2 regions of the Lysinibacillus sp. NPDC058147 genome follow, and region 2 is predicted to be linked to the other one. Evidence: riboswitches for the same ligand, from Rfam matches in the RefSeq annotation. Region 2 holds a riboswitch; the other holds the start of a gene.

Region 1 (3,425 bases), on a different contig from region 2:
AAAAGAGCGATTTCCACAAAAGGAAGTCGCTCTTTCATTTCGTTATTTATTTAACATTTGAAATACTTGTTCTACGTCTTTGTCTCCACGGCCAGAGATATTGATAATAATGCTCTCTCTCGGAGATAATGTTGGCGCAAGCTTTAGTGCATGAGCAACTGCATGGGAGCTTTCAAGTGCAGGTATAATTCCTTCAACCTTTGACAGCACTTGGAATGCTTCAAGCACCTCTTCATTCGTCACCGTTACATATTCTCCACGACCGATTGTTTTTAAATAGCTATGCTCTGGACCGGCTCCAGGATAATCTAGTCCAGCGGCAATCGAATATGTTGGTAGTGGATTGCCCTCTGCATCTTGCAGTACTAAGCATTTGAAGCCATGTAATTCACCTGGTGTTCCTTCATTTAACGTTGCAGCCTTATCGGGTTCGATACCGATGAGGCGAACATTGTCATCTGCAATATACTCTGCAAACGCACCGATCGCATTACTACCGCCACCGACACAAGCGAGTACTGCTGCTGGTAGCTTACCTTCTTTTTCTAAAATTTGTTCGCGACTTTCACGGCTAATGACTGATTGGAAATGTTTGACCATTGAAGGGAATGGGTGAGGCCCCACTGCAGAACCTAGTAAATAGAAAGTCGTCTCATAGCTTTCAACTAAATCAGCAAATGCTTCATCCACTGCATCCTTTAGTCGCCCCTGACCTTTATCAACAGCTACTACCTTTGCACCAAGAAGCTCCATACGGAAGACGTTTAATGCTTGACGCTTTGTATCCTCTAAACCCATATAAATTGTGCAATCCATCCCGAACATTGCACAAGCAGTTGCTGTTGCTACACCATGCTGACCTGCACCTGTTTCGGCGATCACACGATTAGCACCCATGCGCTTGGCCAATAAAATCTGACCTAGAACGTTATTAATTTTATGAGAACCTGTATGGTTAAGATCTTCACGCTTTAAATAAATTTTTGCGCCACCTAATTGTTTTGTTAAATTTTCAGCAAAATAAAGTGGAGATTTGCGTCCAACATATTCATGGAAATAATAATCTAGCTCTTTATTAAAGTCTTCATCGTCTTTATATTTTTGGAAGTTTTCATCTAAAATATTTAATACATTTTGAAGCTCATCAGGAACAAAGCTACCGCCAAATTCACCAAAATATCCTTTTTTCTCTACTACTATACTCATCTTCTCTCGACTCCTCTTATCTAATTTTTCCATAAAAAAAAGTCACTACAATCCTTCTGTAAAAAGGACGAGTAACCGTGGTGCCACCTTCATTCGCAAACATTGCGCTCTTTCGTACTCCGGTAACGGGGAGTAAATTCGTCCTCACATTTGATGAGGCTGCTCCAAAGTCCATTCACAAGTATGTACTACTGATTTGCACCAACCATCAGCTCTCTTTAAGTACTACAGCTTGCTACTATTCTTTTTCCTAGCGTTTATTGAAATGAATTGTAAAGTATTTTCAGAATAGTGTCAATGTGTGCTGGTACCAAGAAAATAAAAAAGACGAATCTGATAAGACTCGTCTGTGTTTAAATTAAATTTTTGAAGTTTAAGCGTTTATTCAATATATACATAATTGGTGCACCGACTGCTAAGACAACAAATTCACCTACAGCAACAGTTAACCATGTCCAGAAGAATGGTAATTCTAATGCTAGGTTCAATTCAAATGCAATGATAAACATGGTGCATGTAAATAAAAATGTATTGATGACTAAGCGTGCCCAAATATTTTTAACAAATTTACAAATAAGAATGAGCAACCCAAGGGTAATCATCGAATGGCCAACACCAAAAATTAAATCGTAGATACCGAGTGGTGAAAATATGTTGGAGATAAATACACCAATAATAATCCCAACGGCAAAACGGGGGTTAAAGGCAACTAAATGGTTAAACATTTCGGATAGACGGAACTGCACCTCTGTAAAGCCAAATGATCCGACTAATAATGTAACAGCAATGTAGAACGCTGCAATAATGCCACTCATTGCTAAAAATTTTACTTTCATATTCATTTCTCCTTAGTTTTTTTGCGTGGGATGGTTACGAACCACGTAGAGCAAGTGCAATCATATCAATGTTCATGCTTATTTGTAAATAGCGATGAGTAAAAAAAGCGCAGAAATTCATAGCGCTAACGGTAATATTTAGCTCTTGTTCGTTGCTCATTAATGTGTGCGTAATCAGTATTCGAATTTGGAATCCATAAGAAGGGGAGCTTGTACACTTGCTTCTTTACATATGGAATGAAAACTTAAGGAGAGCCCAGCCATATCAAAAAAGAACTGTTTCTAAGCAGTTCTTTTAACAAGTGTAGTTATCGGTAGTTTTTTAAAACACTAAAAGCTTGAGCAAATTTTTGGGCAAAGAATAATGGGGGTTCTATTGATTGAAAGTGAACGTATAAAATAGCTGGGTCTGAAAAGATCCAGTGATTATGAACGGCACTTATAATCAAATTATTTTCTGCAAGTACCTTAACAAATGGAGTTAATTCTTCTTGAAGTACTACCACTTCACCTAAGTTAAGTGCATTTCCATACATATCGAGTGATTCGAATGTTATCCCAGCATGAAGTGCACTACGACTTGGGCGACCTTGAATCATAACATTAAGATTTCGATTAAGTTTTACTGAGCATACGCCATGTTCGACAGAAGCTTTTCCGTTTGCAATCTGAGCAAATTTTGTACACATATCTTGGGGATTTTGCATTTAGACACCTCTACTTCTTAATATTTGAGATATCTTGGTGCGAAAGTAGTAAGGGTTTCTAATTTGAAACTACTCATCTAAAACATTTCTAATTTCTTCTATTTCTAAAATTAAATCGTCCAGTTGCTTTTTAAATTCATCCGTATATTCTAGTTCTTCATCTAAGTCTTTTGTATATTCTAAGGCGTTTAAGGCAAAATCTAGAGCGAATTCGAATAGACTGTCACAAAGATTAGAAATGATTGTGTCAATATCTCCTGTTTTTGCATTTTGGTTCTCTTTTGAATAAGAAGGTTGATGATTTAAATCCCTTTCATTATTATTCATGGTATTCCTCCTTTTTGGGAACAGCACTGTCTCATTTGCATCATATGCATTAAATGTAAAAAAGGAGACTGAAAACATAAAGGGAATAAAATGAGCTGATGATTTTAAAGTACTCGCAGGTTGTCTTTATTCAGCCATTCAAGGTGCTGCTCCAACGTACGTATGCTTCCCAGATATCCCGATACCTCAAAGTAGTTGGTTATTAGATATCGTGAAAGAAGTAAAAGCAAATACTGTTATGAAGGCTGACAGTTCTTATGGGGGAATGTAGGGTTTTGGAGTTTTACATAAATTATTAAAAAATAAAATGACAGAAAAATAACTTCGCAAAATTGTCAAAAAAATTTCT
Region 2 (3,425 bases):
GAAGCGTAATGAATAATGATTAAACCATACAATTTCTAGAAACGGAACACTAACTAAACACCTCTTTTATTCCCCCAAACAAGGGCATGCAACTGTGGCAGAACTTTGATATCTCTGAATTCCTCATCCTTAATCACTCTATCAATCAGCGCATGATATTTATCTAATAAACGGTTAATTAAGCGTGAATTATCAGTCGTTGTGAGATCATCATTACCGACTTGGAGATAAAAAGGAATCATTGGATATCGATGGTGAATTTGTTTAGCATAATCGTAATCTTCTTGATTAAAAACGACTATTTTAAGGGATATATGGTTACTATTGTTTTGATTTTTAAGTTTTTCGAAAATATCAGAGAGCACCGAATAGTCAGTAGTCATTCCAGAACTAGGCGGCTTTGGTGAGATTGTCAGTTCATCAATCTCATACATCCATTTTTGCCACCTACTTCCCTGTGTTTCTACCGCGACCTTTATGCCGTTTTCTTTTAAAATCACAATAAGCTCTTCCAAATTTTGATAGAGTGCAGGATTGCCACCTGAAATCGTGACAAAGGAAAAGCCACTACCTCCAATACGTTTCAACTCAGACCAAATCTCTTCCGCTGTCATTTGGACAATAAGATGCTTTCCGCTACCATCCCACGTAAACGATGAATCACACCACGAACAGGAATAATCACAGCCGGCAGTTCTCACAAACATTGTCTTCTGACCAACTACCATTCCCTCACCTTGAATCGTCGGTCCAAAAATCTCGATAACAGGTATCTTACTCAATTTCCATCCACTCCCGTCTCGCTTCTGCATAGCTTGTCGGAGTTTCATACAGCCTGATAAACTCTACACGCGCCCCGTTATATCCTTGTTCATCAAGCAAGGCCTCAGCCAACTTTTCGTAAATCCAAACAACAATATTCTCTGCCGTCGTATTCATGGGTGGGAGCGTTTCATTTAAATAACGGTGATCCAAATGAATCTCTATTTTTTGTTTCCATATTGCTTTTATATCGCCAAAATCAATCATCAAACCGCGTTCATCTGTGTATCCACTTAGTCCTAATACTACTCGATACGTATGACCGTGCAGGTTTTTGCATTTCCCCTCGTAATTATGTAAATGATGAGCAGCATCGAAGGTAAATTCTTTACTTACAAGAACACGCTTTGCATGATAGTTCAATTGATTTCTTTGAATATCTTTATCTATCTTTTGAAGCTTATCGACGATTTTAAAATCTGACATGCCTTAAGACTCCTTCCTGTAACTCAAATACTTATCAAGCCCTTTTTTTCGCAGTTTACATGCTGGGCATTCACCACAGCCATCTGCTATTACACCGTTGTAACAAGTCAACGTTCTTTCCCGAATAAATTCAAGTGCCCCAAACTGATCAGCAAGCTCCCATGTTTGTGCCTTATTCAACCACATTAACGGTGTTTCAATCACAAAGGAATCATCCATCGATAAATTTAACGTAACATTCAAGGATTTAATAAAAACATCTCGGCAATCTGGATATCCACTAAAATCCGTTTCACAAACACCAGTTACAATGTGCTTAGCTCCTACTTGGCTCACTAAAATGCCCGCAAATGAAAGAAAGAGAAGATTTCGTCCAGGTACAAAAGTCGATGGAAGCTCACCATTTTCTCCGTCTTCTACCTTAATGTCTTGTCGTGTCAATGCATTCGGAGCAAGCTGATTCAAGAGTGACATATCAAGAATGTGATGCTTAACACCGAGCTCACCTGCTATCTCTTTCGCACATTCAATTTCAAGACGATGCCTTTGACCATAATCAAAAGTTACTGCCTCTACCTCTTCAAAACGATCTTTTGCCCAGAACAAACAGGTTGTACTGTCCTGACCTCCACTAAATACAACAATTGCCTTTCCCTGCTTCATCTATAAAAACTCCCTTTTATCGATAGAACAGCATTCTCAGAAAAGTGCTGCTATCTTCTTAGATTTTTAACGTATATTGTGTTCCTTGGTTACCCAATAAGTTCAACCCTTTAATACTTCTATCCTTCTCTACAGCTTCGTTCAGACATAAAAAAACCTCCTTGAAAAATGTTTCCCAACACATTTCAAGAGAGGCATCACCAATCATTCTATTAAAACATAAGTAAAAACATAAAAAAAAGCCACGTCCTATATGGACATGGCATATTGTCATGTTTCCATAGTTTTTTATAGAGGGTATTAGCTATGAACCTCTCCCGTTCTTGTCCGGGCATTCTTTTCTTCAATATAATACAAAAAATTGTATAAAACGTCAAATATATTTTTTTATTAGATCTTCCCATAAATGCTTCTCTGGAAAAAATACTGTTATATTGCCCTATATTTTAACAATATACTAAACACTTTGCTGAGATTAGATTCATTAATATTTTGAGAACATTACCTCAATAAATTACAATTCCATTGTCTAGAACAGATTTATTTTGCACTTGATTCCCTAAAATATAGAGCTTTTTCAAATTGGGCAAATTCACTAAAGGCTCTATATTTGAAATAGCATTATTCTCCAAATGAAGCACCTCAATTTGTTGCCAATTTTCCATAAAACTTAACGATTGTAGTGAACTATCTTGTATAGTGAATGAACGTAGAGCTGAAAAGCCCGCAAAGTAAGGCATAACCTTATCAACTTCATGTATCCAGTCACCATTACCTATTCGATAGGATACATCATTCAAAGTTAAATGTTCCAGTATATTGTTGTTAAACGAATTTTGACTATTAATTTGAAACCTACACTCATTACAATTTAACGTTTTTACATGCTGTAAATTGAATAATTCACTCGTCTCTTCATAAAAAGATGTTTCATTTAAATTTATTGTTTGTAGATTTGGCAGACGATTTAAAGAACGAATACCCGTAAAATCACCAGACTCAACCGCTGTAAGTTGTTCTAGCTGTGGGTATTTCAGTAATTCAGCTCCATTCAAATTCGACTGTCCCCCACTTATATCCACAGTCAAATCTTTTAAAGCAGGTGCCTCTAACTTAGGTATGAAAGAACTTACTATTTCCGCTTTTTTTAAATGGGGTGCGACAATTGATGATACTTTTCCACTATAACCAGTTATCGATATATCAGTCAATGAAGTCAGGCTGTTCACAATATCAAGCAATTCTAATTTATAAAGAGAAGCTAAACGCAGCTTGGTCAAAGAAGACTTATCTCTAAGGCGTTCTATATTCGTAATATCCATATTTTCAAGATCAAGCGATTGCAGGTTGGGCATGTTTTGTATAAAATCAAGCGTTTTTAAATTTTTTACCGATGTAAGCTTCATTTCTTGTAATTGATTCAGTGAATAGAACGAACTAAAATCTGTCGCTTCACTATAATCTAATGTTAACGACTCTAGATCAGTTAATGAAGACAACCACTTCAAATCATT

Evidence for each region. Region 2 has a riboswitch for preQ1 ahead of queC (7-cyano-7-deazaguanine synthase QueC). Riboswitches for the same ligand answer to the same signal wherever they lie in the genome.
Region 1: linked by a shared signal. The riboswitch ahead of ACFVT8_RS22155 (QueT transporter family protein) and the one ahead of queC (7-cyano-7-deazaguanine synthase QueC) in region 2 are both predicted to bind preQ1.

What each region holds. Positions count from the first base shown of each region.
Region 1 covers NZ_JBHVUJ010000011.1:89,846-93,270, forward strand. The annotation lists gene trpB (tryptophan synthase subunit beta) at 43-1,206, opposite strand; T-box leader at 1,267-1,467, opposite strand; gene ACFVT8_RS22155 (QueT transporter family protein) at 1,560-2,042, opposite strand; PreQ1 riboswitch class I at 2,049-2,093, opposite strand; gene ACFVT8_RS22160 (DUF1259 domain-containing protein) at 2,351-2,749, opposite strand; gene ACFVT8_RS22165 (hypothetical protein) at 2,819-3,076, opposite strand.
Region 2 covers NZ_JBHVUJ010000002.1:366,995-370,419, forward strand. The annotation lists gene queE (7-carboxy-7-deazaguanine synthase QueE) at 54-782, opposite strand; gene queD (6-carboxytetrahydropterin synthase QueD) at 775-1,248, opposite strand; gene queC (7-cyano-7-deazaguanine synthase QueC) at 1,252-1,911, opposite strand; PreQ1 riboswitch class I at 2,186-2,232, opposite strand; gene ACFVT8_RS07190 (leucine-rich repeat domain-containing protein) at 2,418-3,425, opposite strand, start outside.